Regions from separate parts of the Nosocomiicoccus massiliensis genome, predicted to be linked through region 1. Evidence: riboswitches for the same ligand, from Rfam matches in the RefSeq annotation. Region 1 holds a riboswitch; each other region holds the start of a gene.
What was found. Region 1 has a riboswitch for S-adenosylmethionine ahead of CJ229_RS08105 (methionine ABC transporter ATP-binding protein). Riboswitches for the same ligand answer to the same signal wherever they lie in the genome.

Region 1 (5,825 bases):
TCCTAACGGTAAAGAGATTTGTATTAGAAATTATAGTACCATTTCAAGGAAAATAATATGTTGCCCTATTAATTAATGGAGGTGCTAGCAATGGGTATTAATTTAAAGGATTATATAAACAGAGATAATATTAACTTGAGTGAAGAAAAAATTAGAAAACACTTAATAGATATTTTAAATCTTAGTGACAACGATTTTTTCATTTTAGATATAGATTTAGAACGTATCGATGTTTCTTCGAGAATTAAAGATATTACTAACTCCCAAATGCATGAAGAAGAACCAATAAACATTCCCTTTGATCAGATAACACCTAGAAAAACTTATGAGTTACGATTAGAGGGATCAATGTTTAACTATTATAATCAGGGATTGATAGCATAATGAAAGCTGAATTAAAATTTTCTGAATATGAGATTGAAGAGATAACTTATAAGATTAATGTACTCTCAGAAGTAGAGGTTATGGATGATGACGAGAACGCTCCCAGATTAATTTGTAATGTAATTCATTCAGAAGAAGATAACTCTAGATTTATCATTAAATTAGGGTTGGAATTAGGAGATTCAAATCTTTCAAAAAATAATATCTATTTGAAATGTATTGTCATTGGAGTTTTTGAGCAAAGCAAGTCTGCAGAATTAAATTTAGTACCAAATGCTGTATCTATACTTTTTCCATATCTTAGATCAATAATTTCTGATGTTACGTCTAAGGGGAATAGACGTCCAATTATTCTGCCACCTATTAATATTAATGAATTCTTAAATCGTGCGGAAAAAATGGATGAAACTATTGAATGATTGTTTAGAAGACTTTGCTTTTTTATAAAGTGTGCTTTTAAAATATGCTTAAACTGTTACAGTTAATTTTATTATTTTTCTTATAAAGCGCCTCCTAAAAATACTTCTTTACATTCGTACAGATGTTCTGTATAGTTAGGATATGGTAATAATTATTCAAATGAGATGTAGTGTTATTTAATAGATTCACTCGTAGAAGTTTGAATGTTTTACACATATTATATTTATTACGGGGGTATTCTATTATGAATAACGGTACAGTTAAATGGTTTAACGCAGAAAAAGGTTTTGGATTCATCGAGAGAGAAGACGGAGACGACGTATTCGTACACTTCTCAGGTATTGTTGGTGAAGGTTACAAAACTTTAGAAGAAGGACAAAACGTTGAGTTCGAAATCGTTGAAGGCAATCGTGGACCACAAGCAACAAACGTTGCTGTTCAATAATTTAAAATTTATATAGTAATATATAATAAAAGTCAGCAATCTTTGGATTGCTGACTTTTTTGTTTATAAATCTAATTCAGGGTATGCGTTAAACTCTTCGAAATCTCCTGCAGTATTTAATAGTGGTGCAAATTTCGCAGTAACGACTTCTGGCGTTCCGTTAAACGCGTAATAGACTTTTCCAGTAATTTCTTCACCAGGTGCGATTTCTTGTAATATCGAGCTGTCTAAATCATAGTACGTCGCTTCTTTATCATTCACTTGTACTGAGACGTCACGTCCTGCTGGGAAGTTTTTGTCTGTATTGTTTTTATAATACACTTCAAGCTCTAATACATATTCAAACGATTCAAAATGATCTTCGATTCTTTCATCTGTTAATTGACTCGATTTCACAGTGAAGTCGATGCCGTCGATTGTGACGATTTTCCCGATATCGTTACGCGTATCATTTTCGATTTTCTTTTCAGGCGATACTTTAACTTCTTTCACTTCAGTTTTTTCTGTCGTATTGTCGCTTGGTTCTTCTCTGACGTCAGCTTCGTTATCTGTACTACAACCTGCAATAAATACGATTAGAACAGTGCTTAACAGTAATTTTTTCATAGCGTCTCCTATCGTTAAATGTTTAAAAATATGGTATCATTCTTTTAAATGAGAAACAAATGAGAGTGGTAGTATGACGGAAATTGTCGTCACGTTAAGCAGTCGTAATTTGACGGAACTTCAACAAGAGTTAAAGGACTTACATCACGCACGAGATGATTTCGACATTTTAGAATTTCGCGGCGATTATTTTGAGGACGATGAAGAAATCATCGATGCACTTTATGGGTTAAGAGAATTAAATAAACGTATTTTGTATACATATCGTACGGAAAGTGAAGGTGGATATGGTAGTGACGATGATTACGTGTCACATATTAAGTACATTTCAGCGCATGCCCCGTTAGATATTCTCGACATTCAGTACAATAGTTATAGAGAGGCTGCGTTTATTTCTCACATAAAATCTCGTAGTATCGAAGTACTGTTTAGCCATCATGATTTTCTAAAAACGCCAGATGAAAAAACGGTACAGTCAATCATCGATGGGATGTATGAATCATTTGCAGACTATTGTAAAGTGGCATATATGCCATCACATAATGAAGACGTCGAATTGCTCTTTGAATTATTAAAAGAAAATAAAGAAAAGTACGGAAATATGATTATTATCATCGCGATGGGGGAAAGGGGTAAAATAACACGCGTCGCAAAAGAGCCGTACAATTCAGCCTTCACATACGGTTGTTTAAAGACGCCACAAGCACCAGGACAAGTGGAAATAAAAATGTTAAGAGAGGTATATAAACATAATGAATAAATATTACGAGTATAAAAAATGTTCAACATGTCGTAAAGGTAAAAAGTATATAGAAGATAAAGGAATCAATTTAGAAGTCATTGATATGGTAGAAGAACCACCGTCAGAATACGAACTAAAAGACATCGTTAGTAAAGCAGATAATTACGAAATCGATGACTTTTTTAATACGCGCGGTAAAGTATTCAAAGATCTCGGCTTAAAAGAAAAGTTAGATACGATGTCATTCGATGAAAAAATTGAATTACTGTCGAGTGATGGCATGCTTATCAAGCGTCCGATGCTCGTTACAGAGAGTGCTGTCGTTTTAGGATTTAAGGAAGAACAATATGACGCAGTTTTAAATGATTAACATTCTGATTTAATTTGTCTATATGTTAGTTATGTGAGATAATACAATTATTAATTATTCATTACTAGGGGGTTTTTGTTTTGGCAACACCAAACAACTTAAAGTATTCAGAAGATCATGAGTGGGTAAAAGTTGACGGAGATACAGTAACTATTGGTATTACTGAGTTCGCACAGTCAGAATTAGGAGACATCGTTTTCGTTGAGCTTCCTGAAGAAGGAGACGAAATCGCAAAAGGTGACGACTTCGGTTCAGTAGAATCTGTAAAAACAGTATCTGAATTATATGCGCCAGTTTCTGGTGAAGTACTTGAAGTAAACGAAGAGCTCGAAGACAGCCCTGAGTTAGTAAACGAATCACCATACGAAGAAGCTTGGATGTTAAAAGTTAAGCTTAGAGATGCATCAGAACTTGATGAGTTAATGGATGCAGCAGCTTACGACGAAATGACAGGACAATAATTTATGTAAGAACTCTAGACGATGTCTAGAGTTTTTTCTTTCAAAGGATTTAAAAAATGAAACAAAAAATTACAGAAGAAGAACTAACATCTATCATAAAACGAAGCGGCGTTGAAGTGATCTACGGGTATACGCCGATGTGTGCGACGTGTAAACTCGCAGAGTCTTTTTTAAATATCGCAACAAAAGTCATAGACGTAAACGTCACAAAGATCGATTTAAACTATTATGAGGCTTTTATTCAGCAATATAAAATTCACAGCGTTCCGGCGCTGTTAATCTTTAAAGACGGTAAACTACAAGAAGAAGTGTACGCGTTTGAGTCGGTGACTAAAATTGTCGAAATATTTAAAAAGTACGTTGACAACGAAAATTCGTAGTGCTACAATAAATCAAACTTAATAATTCTTATCCAGAGTGGTGGAGGGAAGTGCCCAAGGAAGCCACGGCAACCGTCTAAATAGACAAGGTGCTAATTCACTGAATGATCAAGATCATTCGAAGATGAGAAAGCGAACGTTATTTATGCTTACTCATTTTTGAGTAAGCATTTTTTATTTTCTTCAAGTGAAAAAGAATTATTAAGCGGATATAACTGGAGGCAAAGCGATGATTGATATTAAAAATGTCACTAAAGTTTTTAAAGGGAAAAAGAAAACCGTCCATGCGGTAGATGATGTGTCGTTACATATCGAAAAAGGAGAAATTTTCGGTATTATCGGATACTCCGGGGCTGGAAAGTCTACGCTAATCCGAATGCTTAACGGTTTAGAAACACTTTCAAGTGGAGACGTTGTAATCGGTGGAGACACGATAAACACCCTTTCAAAAAAAGCATTACGTAAAAAGCGCCAAAAAGTGTCGATGATTTTCCAACATTTTAACTTGTTATGGTCTCGCACAGTCTATGAAAACATTCGCCTCCCCCTTGAAATCGCAGGTGTATCAAAGAGTGAAATGGACGCTCGTGTGACGGAGTTAATTCATCTTGTCGGTTTAGAAGGTAGAGAACATAACTATCCAAGTGAATTATCCGGCGGTCAAAAGCAGCGTGTCGGTATCGCGAGAGCACTTAGCAATCATCCGGAAGTGTTACTATGTGACGAAGCGACGAGTGCTTTAGACCCACAAACGACAGATGAAATACTCGATCTACTCGTAAAAATTCGTGAAGAATTGGACTTAACAATCGTCATGATCACGCACGAGATGCAAGTGATTCGTAAAATTTGCGACCGTGCAGCCGTCATGGAAAATGGAAAAGTCATCGAGGTTGCACCGATTATCGAATTGTTCCAAAATCCAAAATCATCAGTTACAAAACGATTTGTACAAGATGATTTAGACGATGAAGACGTCGACGTTCAAATTAAAGCAATTAAAGAAAGTTTCCCGAATTCGACGGTATTAAAACTCGGATTTGTCGGTACGAAAGCCAATCGTCCGATCGTCTCTCAAGTAATCAAAACGTATGACTTAGACATGAACGTCTTATCAGGAAATATTAAACAAACAAACGACGCATCATACGGTCATCTATACGTTGCGACTGAAGTTCAAGGTGAGACGTTAACTAAAATTATTGAACAGTTTGAACGTGAAAATGTGTCAGTGGAGGTCATCAAATGAACGATATAAAAGAAATGTTCCGATTTGAACACGTCAAAATCGATGCACTAATCGAAGCGACGATAGAAACGCTGACAATGACAGGAATTGCGACGCTATTTTCATTCTTCATAGGAATTATATTAGGTGTCATTTTATTTCAATCATCAAAAGGTAAGGCAATTGCCTCTAAACCGGTGTACGGTGCGACATCATTTGTCGTTAACCTATTTCGTGCCATTCCGTTTATCATTTTAATCATATTACTCATACCGTTCACAAAAGCAATTATGGGAACGATGATGGGAGTATGGGGAGCGATGCCGGCATTAATTATCGGATCGTCTCCATTTTATGCGAGACTCGTTGAGATCGCATTAAAAGAAGTCGACAAGGGCGTAATCGAAGCCGCTGAGTCGATGGGAGCAACACAAACCGAAATTATTTGGAAAGTGCTACTCCCTGAATCACTTCCAGCACTCATTTCAGGGATTACAGTAACGGCGATTATGCTCGTCGGTTCAACTGCAGTGGCTGGTGTTATTGGAGCAGGAGGTCTTGGAAGTCTAGCATACATGGTCGGATTTACGAGAAATCAACCAGACGTGACACTCGTTGCGACAATCGTTGTTTTAATTATCGTTTTTATCATTCAAATTATAGGAGACACTGTATCAAAAGCAGTCGACAAAAGATAAGAGGAGACTTATTTATGAAAAGAATATTATTTGCATTTACATTATTACTAACAGTAGTACTCGCTGCATGTGGTGGCGGAAAAGAAGCAAA
Region 2 (5,825 bases), 730 kb from region 1:
TTAAGAATACGATTGTCTTCGCGTGACCAGCTTTTGATGGTAATACCGCATTGTCGATGTGTTTAATTGGATACGCTGCACGTGTATTTTCAGTTAGAGAATTATCATCGTAGTCTGGATCTCTTTCATCATCTAAAATAACGTTCTCTAATACACTTCCGAATTTAATTGCACGGTAAATTTCAGGTTCTTTCTCTTCAGATAAGTTGATTGCTTTTGCGTAGCATCCACCTTCGATGTTAAATACACCGTGTTCGTTCCAACCGTGCTCATCGTCACCGATTAGACCACGATTTGGATCTGCAGAAAGTGTCGTTTTACCTGTACCAGATAATCCGAAGAATAACGCTACGTCATCATTTTCTCCGACGTTTGCTGAACAGTGCATACTTAAAATACCTTTTTGAGGAAGTAGGTAGTTCATTACAGAGAAGATAGATTTTTTCATCTCTCCAGCGTATTCAGTTCCACCGATTAAAACGATTTGCTTTTCAAAGTTCACTAAAATAAATGTCTCAGAGTTCGTACCATCTACAGATGGATCTGCTTTAAATGATGGTGCAGAAACAATTGTAAAGTCAGGTGAAATGTTTAAACCTTCTTCTTTTGTCTCAGGATCGATAAATAAAGCTTTTACGAATAAGTTATGCCATGCGAATTCGTTTACGACACGGATGTTTAAACGTGAATCCGTATCTGCACCTGCATATCCGTTAAATACGAATAATTCATCTTTACTATCTAAGTGATCTAACACTTTGTCGAGTAGTGCATCAAACACTTCACCACTAATTGGTTGGTTTACTTCTCCCCAATCTACAGTGTCTCTTGTCACATCGTCTTCAACGATGAAGCGGTCTTTAGGGCTACGACCTGTATATTTACCAGTTGTTGCAGTGAATGCACCGCTCGATGCAATTTTACCTTCTTTTCTTCTAGATGCGGCTTCTACAAGCTCTGCACGAGATAATTGGTTGTTTGTTGAATCTTTTTGTACAAGTGCTTCGATTCTTTTCACAGAGTTTGACATTATATAAATTTCCTCCAAATTTTGTTTATCATCTAATATTTTAATACAAGATACTAAAAGATTCCACCGAATCGAGATATGTTTTAAAAGTACTTGATAATTTCATTGATGTTGTGTATTCTAGTAAACAAGTTATCTCTTATCAAGAGTCGGTGGAGGGAATACCCCCTGTGAAGCCCAGCAACCCCTTCTAACGTAGAAGAATGGTGCTAAAGGTTGCAGAAATAATGATTTCTGAACGATAAGAGAAAAGGGTGGCCTTTTCTCTATGTGTGAGAAAAGGCTTTTTTTATCGAAAGAGATAGCTAATATATTTTAAGGAGAAAATATAATGGAACGTAGATTATTTACGTCAGAGTCTGTAACAGAAGGTCATCCAGATAAAGTTGCAGACCAAATTTCAGATGCGATTTTAGACGAGATTATTAAAGACGATAAAGATGCACGTGTTGCATGTGAGACTGTTGTAAACACTGGTCTTGCAATGATTGTTGGAGAAATTTCAACGTCTACGTACGTCGACATTCCTAAAATCGTTAGAAACACGGTACAAGAAATTGGTTATACGAATGCTGAATACGGATATGATTATAAAACGATGTCTGTATTAACAGGAATTGATGAGCAGTCAGTCGATATTGCTCAAGGAGTTGATGGAGAAGGGGATAACGAATCAAAAGAGAGCGGAACTACTGGAGCAGGTGACCAAGGTTTAATGTTTGGTTACGCGACAGACGAAACTGAGGAATTTATGCCACTTCCAATTACTTTAGCGCATAAACTCGCGCGTCGTCTAACAGAAGTACGTAAAACGCATGTTTTAGACTACCTTCGACCAGATGGAAAAACTCAAGTCACTGTCGAATACGATGAAAATAATCAGCCGTTACGTGTAGATACAATCGTCTTATCCACACAACACGATGAAAAAGTCGCACATAGTGAAATTAAAGAAGATATTAAGCGTGAAGTTATCGATTATGTTATTGATGAAAATCTCATCGACGAGGATACTCGGATGATCATTAACCCGACAGGTCGATTCGTTATCGGTGGACCACATGGAGATGCAGGATTAACTGGACGTAAGATTATTGTCGATACTTACGGTGGTTATGCACGACATGGTGGGGGAGCATTTAGTGGAAAAGACCCAACTAAAGTAGATAGATCTGCAGCTTATGCAGCGCGTTACATTGCTAAAAATATCGTTGCAAGTGGTTTATCTAAACAGTGTGAAATTCAGTTATCATATGCGATTGGTGTTGCTGAACCTGTCTCGATTTCAGTAAATACATTTGGAACAGGTAAAATCGAAGATTCAAAAATTGCAGCCGCAGTACGCAATGAATTTACGTTAACTCCAGACGGTATTATTGAAATGTTAGATTTACAGCGTCCGATTTATAAACAAACAGCAAGTTACGGACACTTCGGTCGTCACGATATCGACGTCCCATGGGAAGCACTCGATAAAGTAGATACTTTAAAATCATATCTTAATTAGTAAAACAGCTCATCATGAGCTGTTTTAATTTTATTTCTATTTAAATTATTGGTATAATTAACAAAGTTAATTGAAAGGAAAGTGAGTTTTATGTCAACAGAAATACTAACAGAGCCTCTATTTATTATTGTTGCAGCTTTGTTACTTATAGTTATTATTTCATTTTTAATTTACTACGTGAAACATCGTAACGAAGTTGAAGAAAATGAAAGATTATATAAAAAGAAAGAAGAAACACTCATCGAAAGCTATGTTAAAAATCAAGAAGATGAACGCATGGCACATAAAAAAGAAGTGTCTCACTTAAATGAAAAATATTTAGAAGATACAACACTTTTAAACAATAAATTATCAAGTATCCAACAATTTACTGTTGATAAAGGTGAATATTTAACAGATTTAGCACTATTAAACTTTAAAAATAAACTCGTCACAGAAGAGAGAATTCGCGAGTCTGATATGTACATTCTGTCGAATATTTATTTACCATCTAGAAATTATACGAACACGCGTAAGATTGATCACTTAGTATTAACGCGCACAGGTATTTATTTAATCGATTCAAAATATTGGAGCGGACATATTTTACATGGTGTGACTGAAGAACAGTACGATGAGATTCCTTATTTAGAAGGGATTTTCCAACTGTTAAACTTAGATCCAAACAAAGAACAAACGTTAATATTTGAAAAAGAAAATGATGAAAAAGTTGCTGTAAATTACTACAACAACACGATCGAAGATACTGAGATGACAGCTGAAAAACTGAGAAACGTATTAAAATTACAGTTTGACGTCGTACCAATTATTTACTTTAACCCGAAAGATAACGGTGGTCATACGATTATGAACTATGCAACAGATAGCAATGCGAAAGTAATCGTAGGAACAGAACAACTTGAAGACTACTTCAATAAACACGTCTTCCAAGGTCGTTTCCAATATACAGTAAAAGATTTAGATGAAATCGCAGAATCACTAATGCGACTAAATCCTTAATTGAAAAACTCACGAAAGTGTAATACTTCCGTGAGTTTTTTTAATTTAAAATATTGATTGATAATGCGACAAAAAATGCACACAACGTAAGTGAAAACATTATTAGTGTGTATAGGAAAAGTTTGATATATTGTTTCTCTTTGAACAATTCGTATTGATCTTTTGTAAAAGCAGAATATGTCGTAAAACCGCCTAAAAATCCAACCATCATTAAATCATAATACTCTCCATTAATAAACTGACTACGAATTATTGTGCCTGCTAAAAATGCGCCGAGAATATTGACAATTAGTGTGCCATATAATGATTTAGGCATATGTATAGATATCATGTCTCTAACGACAGCGCCAATTCCAGAAAGTAAAATAATTATCAGTAATTTAAACATGGCGCTCACCAACTAACTGTTGCACTTTTATTCCGATTAAAAACATCACGAAACCAAATGTCATTGCACATAATAAATAGATATAAAACGAGAGGGCATTATACTCTAAAGTCATTGTAAGATGTACAGTCAATGTAGAAAACGTCGTAAATGATCCGAGGAATCCAGTTATAAATATTGATGCATAAAGAGTATCATTAAAACGATTGTATACGAGTCCGAGTAAAAATGGACCGACTAAATTGACGGTGATTGTAGAAATCATAAAGAAACTGTCAAAATATTGAAGGGTAGTATCAATACTAAATCGACAGAGTCCGCCTAATGTACCACCTAGAAATACTAAAAACATTCTTTTTTTATTCATAAAATTCACCTAATAAATAAAGGATACGGAAGATCCGTATCCTTTATTATATTATTTTTTGAATAATTTTGTTACTGCGATTCCAGCACCGACTGCCGCAGCAGCTGCAGCACCGACTTTGAACTTTTTATTTGTCGTTACTGATTTAACGAGCAAGTTTAAGTTTTGAGGGCGTTCTGCAAGACGTCTCATGAAGTATGCGTACCAGTCGTTACCGTATGGTACGTAAACTGTCATGTTGTAGCCTTCTTCAACTAATGCGAGTTGATAATCGTTTCTAAATCCGTATAACATTTGGAATTCAAATGAATCGTGTGAAATGTCATTCGCTTCAACGAAATCAATCACGCGGTTAATAATGTTATGGTCATGCGTTGCAATCGAAGTGAAACCTTTACCGTGAGTTAAGTGATATTTAATTAACTCAAAGTAGTTGTTGTCAATATCATTCTTACTTTGGTATGCGATACTTGGATCTTCTTTGTAAGCACCTTTAACTAAGCGCGTACGGTTATCCTTGTACTTTTCAGCGTCTTCCATACTATCAAATAAGTATGCTTGTAACACTGTACCGACATTGTCGTAATCTTTTAATAACTCATCTAAAACAAAAAACGTTTTTTCTTTAGAAGCGTAGTTCTCCATGTCGATATTTACGAACATGTTATCTGCTTTTTTAGCAGCTTCCATAATTTCACGCATGTTTTGTAAGATGAAGTCATCTCCAAGGTTTAAACCAAGTTGTGTTAATTTAACTGAAAAATGTGCATCTAAGTGATTTTTATGAATCGCATCAATCATGTCGAGAATTAGATTTTTTTCTATTTCTGCTTGAGCACGATCTTCAATAAATTCACCAAGGTTATCAACTGTAATAGATAAGCCTTTTTGGTTTAGTTGACGGATTTTTTCAACAGTGTCGTCTGTTTTTGTTCCTCCGACAACGTGTTGAGCACCAAAACGTAATCCCATTTTCTTCGTTGCATCGTTTACTGGTTTAATTTGAGATAAACCAATAAAAAAGTCGCGTAAAACTGCCATTAAAAATTCCTCCAAAATGTATAAAATATAAAAATAATAAGAACTACCCTTTGTAATGCGGAATATGATTGACATATGTTGCGTTAATACGTGTCATTTCTTGTATGTCTTCATCCGTTAATTGTCGAATCACTTTTGCTGGTCGGCCGAATGCTAGGCTATTCGGTGGTATTTCAGTATTTGAAGTAACGAGTGAACCTGCACCAATAAATGCGTTCTCACCAATTACTGCACCGTCTAATATCGTTGAGTCCATACCGACTAACGCACCACTTCTAACTGTACAACTGTGTAACGTCACTCTGTGCCCAATTGTGACATGGTCTTCTATAGTGAGTGGCATATTAGGAGTCTGATGAAGGACCGATTGATCTTGGATATTTGTATAATCTCCAATTTTGACTGGCGCAACGTCACCTCGTATTACCGCACCAAACCAAACAGAACAGTGTGCACCGATTTCAACATCACCGATTATTGTAGCATTCTGAGC
Region 3 (5,825 bases), 640 kb from region 1:
GGTAGTATAATATCTAACTTATCCATAAATCTCAGCCCTCTCTAATCCGATTCTGTCATCGATATGTTTAAAAAATCTTCCGATTTCCGCTTCGTCACCACTCACTTGTAACATAAGTAAACCGAGTGGATCGCCGTTAATATATTCGATGCGACCGTTTAAAATACTAATGTTTAAATCAAATAGTTTATACAGCTGATTTAAATGGTTTTCTTCTGCTGTATCTTTTGCGAATTTTAACGTAATGATTCGGTTTTCGTTTGTTGTCTTAATATGTGGTGGCACTTGGAAGTTATAAATTTCTTGAACGAAACCTTTCGTCACTTCATGTGTCGGATTACTAAATATGTTATAAACATCGTCTACTTCAATGATTTCTCCGTTAGACATGACTCCAACGCGATGTGCAATTTCTTTTATGACTTCCATTTCATGCGTAATTAAAACAATCGTGAGACCGAGTGTTTTATTAATCTCTTTTAATAACTTTAAAATTTCTTTTGTAATCTCAGGGTCTAACGCACTCGTCGCTTCGTCACATAGTAAAACTTCTGGATCATTTGCAAGTGCACGTGCAATACCGACACGCTGTTTTTGTCCCCCACTTAAATTTTTAGGTAACGCATCTCTTTTATCTGAAAGTCCGACGAGTGTTAACAACTCATCCACTCGTGCGTCCATTCTTTCTTTCGGATATTTCGCTGCTTTTAAAACAAACTTAATGTTCTCAGCAACTGTCTTACTGTTAATTAAATTAAAATGCTGAAACACCATTCCGATCTTTTGACGTTTAACACGTAGTTTATCTTTAGAAAGTTTTGTTAAATTATCGTCACCGACAATGACGTCACCCGTTGTCGGCACTTCAAGTAAGTTAATGAGGCGTAGTAGCGTACTTTTACCTGCGCCACTAAAGCCGATTAGTCCAAAAATCTCACCTGAGCGAATCGATAAATCCGTCGTTTTAACCGCTTCAACAGACTTACCTTTGACATCGTAAGTCTTACTAACGCCCTTCAATTCAATATGACTCATGGAAACTCCTCCTCAAAATAAAAAACCATTTACTAAAATAAGCAAATGGTTTGTAATGATATCTGTCAAGCATCTGCTCGTTGGAATTAGCACAGTACTTAAAAAGCCCGCTGCTGAACTGTCACTGGGCCAAATCCCTCGAGTTCTCTGGATATTTAATATTCAATTAAAACAATCTTATACCACATAGAGCTATTTTACAACACTTTTTCGAAATTGTTAGAAAACTCCTACTTCACCCATTTGGACATGTAAATGAGGTCTGTGTAGCTGTCGTTGTTTAGTTTGACTTGATCTTTTAGTGTTGCTTCACTTTCGAATCCGAATCGTTCGTATAGTTTGATCGCGCCGTCGTTGTTACCAAATACTGTGAGGATTAGTTTTTCGATATTATCGTTTTCTGTCGCGAAATCGACGACTTCTTGAATGAGTTTGCTTCCGATACCGTGTCCTGCGTATTTATGTTGAACACTAATTCCAAATTGTGCGATGTGACGGAATTTATGGCGCTTGTCGTGGAACATGTTGATGATTCCAATGACTGTGTCGCCATCTAATGCGACGAGTTTTAAGTCGTTTTCACCGATGTTTTTTATTTTGTTTATTTGATCTTCTAAGTCTGGTTCCTGATTTTCTATCGCTGTTGCGAGTGTGTCTGGATTTTCTTTTGTTACTTTTATTTTATGTTCAATGATTGACTCTGCGTCTTCAATTTTCGGTTTTCTTATTTCTAAATTCATCGTATCCCATCCTTTTTAATGCTACTTCTATAGTAACATTTATACTTTCTACACTCACTTTGTCTGTTTATCAGTTAAATAGACAAGCTCTCGTTTATTTGTAACAATGAAGTTGATTACTGATTATTTAAGGAGGATTTTTAGATGAAACATCTTTCTAACGAACATTATTTTTATCACATGTCTAAAGATAACGAACCGAAGTTAACTGTAGATGTTGGTGATACTGTTAAAATTGACACGCTCGACTGTTTTACGAATCAAATTCAAGATGAGGATTACGCGTTTGACACACTCGATTGGGATAAAATGAACCCAGCCTCTGGACCTATTTTTGTCAGTGGTATTCAAGCTGGAGATGTTTTAAAAGTTACGATTCAAGACATTGAAATTGACGATAAAGGCGTCATGGTAACTGTACCTGATGCTGGTGTGATGGGTAAATATTTACACGAACCAACGATTAAAGTGCTCGATATTAAAGATGATACTGTCCTCTTTAACGATATTGAAATTCCAATTAACAAAATGGTTGGAGTGATTGGTGTCGCACCAAAAGATGAGGCGATTAACAACGGTACACCAGATACCCATGGCGGTAACATGGACTCTGTTAAAGTTACTACAGGCGCAACGCTTTACTTACCTGTCTATCACGATGGTGCATTATTTGGATTAGGTGACTTACACGGTGCCATGGGTGACGGTGAAGTTTCTGTAAGTGGTTTAGAAGTTGAAGGATCTGTTACAGTGACTTTAGAAAAAGCGGAGAACGTTCAAACTGAACATCCAATTTTAGTAAACGATGAAGGTATTTATCAATTTGTGTCTCACGAAAGTTTAGACGAGGCTGTTGACCAGTCCGTACAGGTGATGATTCAAAATATTTTAGAGCCAAGAACGCCACTAACACTACCAGAACTGACAATGCTAATGAGTTTAGTCGGGCAAACAGAAATCAACCAAGTTGTAGACCCGTTAAAAACTGCACGTTTCTTCGTGCCGCAATATGTGTTAGACAAATTAAACATTGAATTAAAATAATAGGAGGCTTTCAATATGAAGGCAGTCGCAATCGATTTAGACGGTACCGCTCTAACGAATGACGGTAAATTTAGCAAAAGATTAGAACAAGCCATACAAAAAATGCACGATAAGGGAATACTCATTTTTATTGCAACCGGTCGTTCAATGAAATCATTATCGTCCAAGCTACCTAAGGATTTACCGGTCGACGGATACGTCGCAGCAAGTGGCGTTGTTGTTGTTGCTCAAGGTCAAGTGCTAAGAAGTTCGACATTTAAAAAAGAAACGATTGAAGAAGTCATTTCTATCGCAAGAGAACAAAATGTCTATTACGAAGTCAATACGACAAACGACGGGCCGTTTACATTTGTACAAGATAAAGAATACGCGTTAGAAGATTTACTTCATCCACCTGAAGAAGATGTACTCGCGTACGAAACAATCGGTGCAAGCCGAAGTATTACAGACAGTAATCAGTGGGTAGATACGATCGATTTAACAGACGTTATTAAACTATATTTCTTTAGTAATTATAAAGATAAAATCAAGAAGTTTTATAATACACTCGATCAAAATTCAGACAACAATACAAAATATGCACTCTATCAAACAGCGGTGCATAACTCTGAAATTATGGTTCCTGGTGTAGATAAAGGTACAGGTCTCACTGTACTTGCTGAACACTTTAATATAAATTTATCGGACATTCATGTATTCGGAGATAGTATGAACGATATCCCAATGTTTAAAGTCGCAGGGAAATCTGTCGCAATGAAACATGCGATTGAAGAGTTAAAAGACCTTAGCGATGACAAAACAGAATTTACGAATGCAGAAGAAGGTCTCGCACAATATTTCGAAGCGCATTACTTATAATGCGCTTCTTTTTTGAATATAAAATACATGACCTTGCATCAGTTCGTCCGAATGTATTTCATGACCACCATCGGTGAGTTCAATTTGTACGTTTGCATTTCGTTCTTCAAATAATTGCTTTACTTTAAACGCATCACCAGCTGACGTCTTAAAGTCTCTTGCTCCAGCTGTAATTAACACATTTAAATGGCTTAAATCTATGTCTCGCATTTGTTCTGAATAGTAAGCTGGATGCATTAAAAATGCACCAAATATCGGTAACGGATAGTTTAATAATACGTGGCTGGCAATATTTGAGCCATTAGAATATCCGATAATAAATCCTTTATTTAAGTCTAAGTCATATAATTCAAATAATTTTTTAATTTCATCGTATAACTTTTGACCTTCATTTTTTAAACTGTCTTCATCATATTTTTTAGGATGAATTCGTTTAAAGTAACGAAGTTGTTGACCTTCAAGTACGTCTCCACGAAATGCTAAAATATTTGCTGAACTATTTACCGTTGCTGCGATGTCGAGCAAATCTGTCTCGCGTCCACCGGTACCGTGAAGGAGAATTAATGTTTCTTCAGAATTGTTTTTCCCTTTAATAAATAAGTGTTTCATATTTTCACTCCCAATACTATTATGATAAGACAAAAAAGCTAAACACTCATAATAAATGACTTATAATTATTTTAAAGAATTCCAAAGGATGATGAATATGATCAATCAAATGCACCACGTATCTGCAATCACCAAAGACATTCAGTACAACAACCATTTCTTTACAAAAATTTTAGGACTACGTCGTGTGAAAAAAACAGTCAATCAAGATGATACATCAATGTATCACTTATTTTATGCAGACAAAATAGGATCTATCGGTACGGACATGACTTTTTTCGAGATTAAAAATTCTCAACCAGTTCGCTATGGGACAAATGCAATCACGATGACTATTTTTAGAGTCCAATCAATCGAAGCGTTACAATTTTTTGAAGACCGCTTCAATTCTTTTAACATCCGTCATGAAGGGATTTCTAAATATAGTGGTAAAGATGCACTTAAATTTTACGACGTTGAAAACCAACGTATGATGTTAATAGTGGATCCTGTTGAAGAAGACGTAGTACCTTTTGGTAACAACGGTGAAATCGTTGAAAAATATCGTATTACGAGTATACACGGTGTGGAAGTTACTGTGCAGTATCAAGTAGCATTTACTGAAACGTTAAAGCTACTCGGGGGAATAGTTGATGAAGACTTTAAAAATCAAGATGATACTGTCATTAAAATCGGTGATGACCGCATTTACGTTAAAGAAAACCGCTCACCGATGATAGAGCAACAAGGTTACGGGAGTGTGCATCATTTTGCAGTAAATGTCGATAGTCTAAGTGAATTAAAAGAATTAGAAAATCTTTTAAACGACGAACATTACGTTAATTCCGGTATTGTCGACCGTCACTACTTCACGTCACTCTATATTAACATACCTGGAAATATCATCGTTGAACTTGCGGTTCATACGAATGGATTTACTGTCGATGAACCAATTGAAACACTTGGAAAGAAGTTATCCCTACCACCATTCTTAGAAGAAAATAGAGACTTTATCGAATTATATTTAAAAGATATTGAAGTCTAAAAAAGACTAGCCTCGGCTAGTCTTTTACTCTATTTCTTCTGGCACTTCGATTCCATCGATTTCATTAAACGAATCGAATGTGCTTTCACCTTTAAGGTTTACAGTACCTTCTTCATCTTCAATCGCAATATTAAAAATCATTGAACGAATGAAATGCTCTTCGTCGACAACAAACTCTAATTCGATATCGTGATTCGATACATCGACTTCTCCTAAGTTCATGTGTAACAGTTTTTCTATCGCATGATATATATTTTGATTTTGACCTTTAAATTTATATACATAATTTCCGTCGACTTCTTCTCTTTCAAGCTCATCTTTAACGGTCATTAACGTATTCACTAGCTTTTGATACGTCACTCTAAATAACGAACCTTCGTCGATAGAATCTGTAATTTCTACCCACTCTTCATCGTTATTAAAGTACGTACGACCATCTTTAGAGATCGTTCTTAAAACGTCAGAAGACTTTAACGCAATTTCCGGTGGGTTCCCATCCACATAATCGACCTCGA
Region 4 (5,825 bases), 410 kb from region 1:
TATCGTACTACTCGCGGCTGTTTTATCTTACTTAATACCAGCTGGGACATTTGTACGTGAAGAGGTTGACGGAGTAACGCGTGTCATTCCAGGAAGTTATACGTATGTAGAATCTAACCCTGCGAATGTATTGGATTTATTTGTTTCGATACAAAAAGGGATGATCGACACAGCGAATATTATATTTTTAATTTTGATAGTCGGTGGAATCGTTAAGATTATTGAATATACTGGTGCGATTGATGCCGGAATAAACGTCCTAATTCAAAAGACAAAGGGCCGTTATATGGTTTTAATTACTCTCGTTGCCTTAACGTTTGGTATTTTAGCATCTATGGGACTCGTAGCGAACGCGGTAATCGCATTTGTACCGATTGGTATTGCGTTAGCTAGAAACTTGAAACTCGACGCGATCATTGGAGTATCGATGATTTACCTCGGCTATTATGCCGGTATGGTTGCAGGTATTTTTGACCCAGTTGTATTAGTGTTCGCACAAACGATAGCAGAACTTCCACTATTTTCTGGTATGACATTACGTGTATTTATATTTATCGGTATGATTTTATCGGTCATTATATTTACAAATCGTTACGCGAAAAAAGTAAAAAATGATCCGTCAAAATCTATATTAGGTAATCGACCATTTAATGACGATGAAGGAATCACAAATATTGAACCTCCGAAATTTACTGTATTACACGGAATTAACTTACTCATTTTCGTCGGATATCTCGGGTTTTTCATCTGGGGAGCATTTACGAGAAGTTGGGGAATTAATGAGTTAGTTGGTGTATTTTTAATGATGGGCTTTACAGTTGGATTTGTGTCGCGCATTTCGCCTAACAAATTCGTTAAAATATTTATTGAAGGTGCGCGTGGTATTACATACGGTGCTTTAGTCGTTGGTCTCGCGCGTGCGGTCGTTATTATATTAGAAAACAGTCAAATTCTTGATACGATTGTAAATGCAACGCTCGTACCGTTACAAGCGATGCCGACATATATTGGCGGACTTATGTTATTTGTGTTTAACTTACTATTTAACTTCCTCGTAACGTCTGGTACTGGGCAAGCGGCCATCGTTATGCCATTAATGGTTCCGATTACGGATGTCATAGGAATTACAAGACAAACAGGTGTATTAGCATTTATACTCGGTGACGGTATTACAAATATCGTGGCACCGACGTCTGGTGTACTTATGGCGGTTCTTGCGGTTGGTGGAGTGAAGTGGACGGACTGGCTGAAATTCGTTTGGCCGATATTACTTTCATGGATTGTAATTGGAACACTTGCGCTTCTATATGCGCTCGTTACAGGATACGGCCCATACTAATATCGGTTGCTTAAGGATAAAAATAACTTTACACTTATGACACAAAACAATTTAAGGTGGTTTTGAAATGAAAAAGTTATTCTCTATATTTTTATCTTTAGCAGTTTTAGTCACACTTGCTGCTTGTAGTAATGATGATAACAGTGAGGAAGTAAAAAGCGCAAAACAACAAGAACCAGTTGAAAATAAAGAAGAGACTAGCGAACCTAAAGAAGAGGAAAGTGAAACTAAAGAAGAGACTGTCACATACGAGAAAGAAGAGCAGGGTATTTTAGTGACGGTTGATTTAATTCATAAAGGTGAGGAACTAATCCGACAAGTTACGACAACAAAAGCAGATTACGAAGCCATTAACGTTTCTAATAAAGATGAGGCAAAGCAAAGATTTGAAGACATCGATGCTTTTGAAGCGTATGAAGGTGAAGAAGGTTTAAATTACGATGTAGAATTTAAAGACGATCATTTCATAGAAACGATCGAGGTCGAGTATTCAAAAATAAGTCCAGAAAAGTTAAATGAATTAGTACGTCCAGCAGAAGATAACAAGACTGGTGAAATACAAAAAATAAGCCTTGATTTAACGATTAAGGAACTCGAACAAGCAGGATTTAAACTTAAGGAAAAATAAATTTGTTGACAAGATTTATATAACATCATACAATTAGTTCGAATTCGAAATAATTATAAGGAGTGACATTTTATGACGAGACAAAGCGATGCTTTAAAAACATTCGTTGCACTTAAACGTACGACAGATAATTTTTTTAAGCGCGTTAAAGCAGATATAAAATGTCACGGCCTGACTGTGAATGAATTTGCGGTACTTGAAGTGTTATATAACAAAGGGCCACAACCCATTCAACAAATAAAAGAAAAAATTCTCATCGCGAGTAGTTCAACGACGTATGTGATCGATAGTTTAGAAAAACGTAATTATGTCGTTCGTACACAAGATCCATCGGATAAGCGTACGTATTATGCGAGTTTGACTGAAAAGGGATATCAGTTGATTGATTCGGTGTTTCCAAGTCATGCTCAAATGATTGAATCATGCTTTCAAGATTTAGATGATGCGTCGTTAACTCAGCTTAGAGAATCATTAAAAACAGTTTCAACTCGAGTATCTAAATGATACCGAGTTTGTTTTTAAGTTATATTTCGAATTCGAAATAATGTAGGAGGTAAAACTATGGAAAACAAACTTCTAGGACTCCACCACGTAACGGCAATGACAAAAGATGCGATAGAAAATTATAAGTTTTTCACTGAAATTTTAGGCATGCGACTCGTGAAAAAGACAGTCAATCAAGATGATATTTATACGTACCATACATTTTTTGCAGATGATGTTGGGAATGCAGGTACGGATATGACATTTTTTGATTTCCCAAATCAAGTTAAAGGTAAAAAAGGCACAAACTCTCTCTATAGAACGTCATTTCGCGTACCAAGTGACGCGGCAATTGAATATTACAAAAAACGTTTTGAAACATTTAATGTCACACACGAAGAAATCACTGAATTTAATGGGCATAAAGTTTTACGCTTTGAAGATGATGATGAGCAATACTATCAACTTATATCTGACGAAGATAACAGAGGTGTTCAAGCAGGAATTCCGTGGGAAAATGGACCTGTGCCAAAAGAATACGCGATATACGGTCTAGGTCCAATGGTAATTAAAGTCAGTTATTATGATGCGTTTATTGACATGTTACAAAATGTGTACGACATGGAAGTTGTATCTAAGAATGACACGTATACTATTTTAACGATGGGTGAAGGCGGTAATGGAGCTGAATTGCACGTGTTCCACGATGAAGAGAGTGAAGACTCTAAACAAGGTTATGGAGAAATTCACCATGTGGCATTTCGCGTAAAAGATGATGAAGCATTGAATAACTGGGTTCAGCGCTATAAAGAACACCGTGTGCCTAACTCAGGAATCATCGATCGATTTTATTTTAAAGCGTTATACGCAAGAATTGGTCATATTCTCTTTGAAATCTCAACAGATGGACCAGGATTTATGACCGATGAACCATACGAAACACTCGGTGAATCATTAGCATTGCCGCCAGCTTTAGAACATAGACGTGAAGATATCGAAACGAGAATTCGTCCGTTTGACACTTCTAGGAAGTAGGTGAATGTTATGCACTATATATTTAACAAAGGCCAAAAAGGTAAACCGATATTCTTACTTCTACACGGAACAGGATCAGACGAAAGAGGATTACTGCCACTCGCAAACATGTTAGATGATTCATATGGCGTGTTATCAGTTAGAGGTAATGTTCAAGAAAATGGCATGAACCGATATTTTAAACGACTTAGTTTCGGTCAGTATGACTTAGAAGATTTAAATTATAGAGGGCAAGAATTGCTCGATTTTCTACAAGAAATATCAAAATCTGAAGGGTTCGACCTAAAGGATCTAATTCCAGTTGGATTTTCAAATGGCGCAAATATCACAATTCACTTACTACTACGTGAGGACGTTAATATTAAGCGCTCGATATTATTCGCACCACTTTATCCATTAGATCTAACTGATAACAGTAAAGATATGTCGAACCTAAAAGTGTTTTTATCAGTCGGGGATAACGATCCAATGGTGACACTAGAAGATAACGAATATGTAGAACAACTTTTTACTTCACGTGGAGCAAAAGTAACAACAGTTCATGTAAATGGACATGAAATTACAACTGATGCAGTTGAGAAAGCAAAAACATGGTTATTAAATCATTAAATTTATAAGGAAGAAGGAATTAAAATGACAACATTTAAATTAGACAAATCACACAGCTCAGTAGAATTTTCTGTAAAACATATGATGGTATCTACAGTGAAAGGTAGATTCACAGAATTTGATGGAGAAATTTCAGGTGATCTTGAAGACTTAAGCACATTACAAGTTAAAGGAATTGCGTATGTAGATTCAATCGAAACTAAAAATGCAGATCGTGACAATCATTTAAGATCCGCAGACTTTTTCGATGTAGAAAAATTCCCTGAAATAGAATTCGTCTCAAAATCAGTGACGGACAATACGATTACAGGTGATTTAAAAATAAAAGATGAAGTTCATGAAGAAACTTTTGAATTTGAACATAACGGCGTGCACAAAAATCCATTTACAGATTCTTACGTGACGGGAGTTATTTTAAGAGGTACGATCAACCGCGAAAAATATGGACTTACTTGGAACCAAGCGTTAGAAGCTGGAGGCGTCATGGTAGGTAAAGACGTCAAATTTGAAATCGGTGCAGAATTCGAAATCGCAGAATAATTTGTATAATTTTCAGAAAACATGTTGACATTCGTTTTTGAATGAATTACAGTTATATCCAACAATTTAATTTATCTTATCCAGAGAGGTGGAGGGACTGGCCCTTTGAAGCCTCGGCAGCGAGCATTTTATATGTGTTGTGCCAATTCCAGTAGCGTTTAGCTAGTAGATAAGAATAGTGCGACCCTATTTTTATCTATATAAAAATAGGGTTTTTTATTTTGTAATTTGCGTTGGAAGGTGAATTTTGTGATTCAAATTGAAAATGTCTCAAAGACATTTAATCGTAAAGGTGTAACAACCGAAGCACTAAAAAACGTTTCACTGGATATTAAAGAAGGTGAAATATACGGTATTGTCGGCTTTAGTGGCGCTGGGAAAAGTACGTTACTCCGTACGATCAACCACTTAACGACGCCGACAAGTGGCGAAGTCATCGTAGATGGTAAACATCTAAGCAAAGCGAATAGTAAAGAAATTCGTGAGATTAAAAAAGATATCGGTATGATATTCCAACATTTTAACTTGCTGAATTCAAAAACAGTATTTAAAAACGTGGCAATGCCGCTAATTTTATCTGGTACACCGAAAGAAGAAGTTGAAAAAAGAGTAAACGAACTCCTTGATTTCGTCGGTTTAAAGGATAAAGCACAGAATTACCCAGATGAGTTGTCAGGTGGTCAAAAACAACGTATCGGAATCGCAAGAGCGCTCGCAACACAACCAAAAATTTTACTCTGTGACGAAGCGACGAGTGCTTTAGACCCTGAAACGACAGCATCGATTTTATCTTTACTTAAGAGAGTAAATGAAGAATATAACATTACGATTTTACTCATCACACACGAAATGAGCGTCGTGAGAGAAATCTGCGACAAAGTTGCGATTATGGAAAACGGTGAAGTGATAGAGTCTGGCAGCGTGTTTGATATATTCTCAAATCCAAGCACGAGAACGGGTGTTAAATTCGTAAACACAGTCATGCATAGCGAAGTTCCGGACTTCGTACTTAGACTATTAAGTGATGAGAAAAAACGTCATATTTACCGACTCAATTTCATCGCAGATAGTGCAGGCAAACCCATACTTAGTCAATTGTCAAAACGCTATGACGTTGAAGCGAGCGTGTTGTTTGGAAACATTACAGAGCTTCAACGTACACCGTTTGGTAATCTAATTGTCGAATTTATC

Region 2: linked by a shared signal. The riboswitch ahead of metK (methionine adenosyltransferase) and the one ahead of CJ229_RS08105 (methionine ABC transporter ATP-binding protein) in region 1 are both predicted to bind S-adenosylmethionine.
Region 3: linked by a shared signal. The riboswitch ahead of CJ229_RS04840 (methionine ABC transporter ATP-binding protein) and the one ahead of CJ229_RS08105 (methionine ABC transporter ATP-binding protein) in region 1 are both predicted to bind S-adenosylmethionine.
Region 4: linked by a shared signal. The riboswitch ahead of CJ229_RS05925 (methionine ABC transporter ATP-binding protein) and the one ahead of CJ229_RS08105 (methionine ABC transporter ATP-binding protein) in region 1 are both predicted to bind S-adenosylmethionine.

What each region holds. Positions count from the first base shown of each region.
Region 1 covers NZ_CP136964.1:1,540,557-1,546,381, forward strand. The annotation lists gene CJ229_RS08060 (hypothetical protein) at 1-6, shown strand, start outside; gene CJ229_RS08065 (hypothetical protein) at 91-384, shown strand; gene CJ229_RS08070 (protein-export chaperone SecB) at 384-803, shown strand; gene CJ229_RS08075 (cold-shock protein) at 1,049-1,249, shown strand; gene CJ229_RS08080 (hypothetical protein) at 1,313-1,855, opposite strand; gene aroD (type I 3-dehydroquinate dehydratase) at 1,929-2,615, shown strand; gene CJ229_RS08090 (Spx/MgsR family RNA polymerase-binding regulatory protein) at 2,608-2,967, shown strand; gene gcvH (glycine cleavage system protein GcvH) at 3,048-3,428, shown strand; gene CJ229_RS08100 (thioredoxin family protein) at 3,485-3,808, shown strand; SAM riboswitch class I at 3,834-3,939, shown strand; gene CJ229_RS08105 (methionine ABC transporter ATP-binding protein) at 4,038-5,057, shown strand; gene CJ229_RS08110 (methionine ABC transporter permease) at 5,054-5,734, shown strand; gene CJ229_RS08115 (MetQ/NlpA family ABC transporter substrate-binding protein) at 5,749-5,825, shown strand, end outside.
Region 2 covers NZ_CP136964.1:592,751-598,575, reverse strand. The annotation lists gene pckA (phosphoenolpyruvate carboxykinase (ATP)) at 1-1,030, opposite strand, end outside; SAM riboswitch class I at 1,167-1,278, shown strand; gene metK (methionine adenosyltransferase) at 1,362-2,537, shown strand; gene CJ229_RS03020 (nuclease-related domain-containing protein) at 2,628-3,536, shown strand; gene CJ229_RS03015 (fluoride efflux transporter FluC) at 3,577-3,924, opposite strand; gene CJ229_RS03010 (fluoride efflux transporter FluC) at 3,917-4,291, opposite strand; gene CJ229_RS03005 (proline dehydrogenase family protein) at 4,343-5,332, opposite strand; gene CJ229_RS03000 (gamma carbonic anhydrase) at 5,376-5,825, opposite strand, start outside.
Region 3 covers NZ_CP136964.1:901,540-907,364, forward strand. The annotation lists gene CJ229_RS04835 (methionine ABC transporter permease) at 1-26, opposite strand, end outside; gene CJ229_RS04840 (methionine ABC transporter ATP-binding protein) at 19-1,035, opposite strand; SAM riboswitch class I at 1,091-1,193, opposite strand; gene CJ229_RS04845 (GNAT family N-acetyltransferase) at 1,266-1,775, opposite strand; gene CJ229_RS04850 (acetamidase/formamidase family protein) at 1,920-2,819, shown strand; gene CJ229_RS04855 (Cof-type HAD-IIB family hydrolase) at 2,835-3,677, shown strand; gene CJ229_RS04860 (alpha/beta hydrolase) at 3,672-4,286, opposite strand; gene CJ229_RS04865 (VOC family protein) at 4,384-5,310, shown strand; gene CJ229_RS04870 (DUF6612 family protein) at 5,335-5,825, opposite strand, start outside.
Region 4 covers NZ_CP136964.1:1,131,776-1,137,600, reverse strand. The annotation lists gene CJ229_RS05955 (YfcC family protein) at 1-1,339, shown strand, start outside; gene CJ229_RS05950 (DUF1307 domain-containing protein) at 1,407-1,967, shown strand; gene CJ229_RS05945 (MarR family winged helix-turn-helix transcriptional regulator) at 2,040-2,471, shown strand; gene CJ229_RS05940 (ring-cleaving dioxygenase) at 2,529-3,485, shown strand; gene CJ229_RS05935 (alpha/beta hydrolase) at 3,495-4,094, shown strand; gene CJ229_RS05930 (YceI family protein) at 4,119-4,634, shown strand; SAM riboswitch class I at 4,708-4,810, shown strand; gene CJ229_RS05925 (methionine ABC transporter ATP-binding protein) at 4,884-5,825, shown strand, end outside.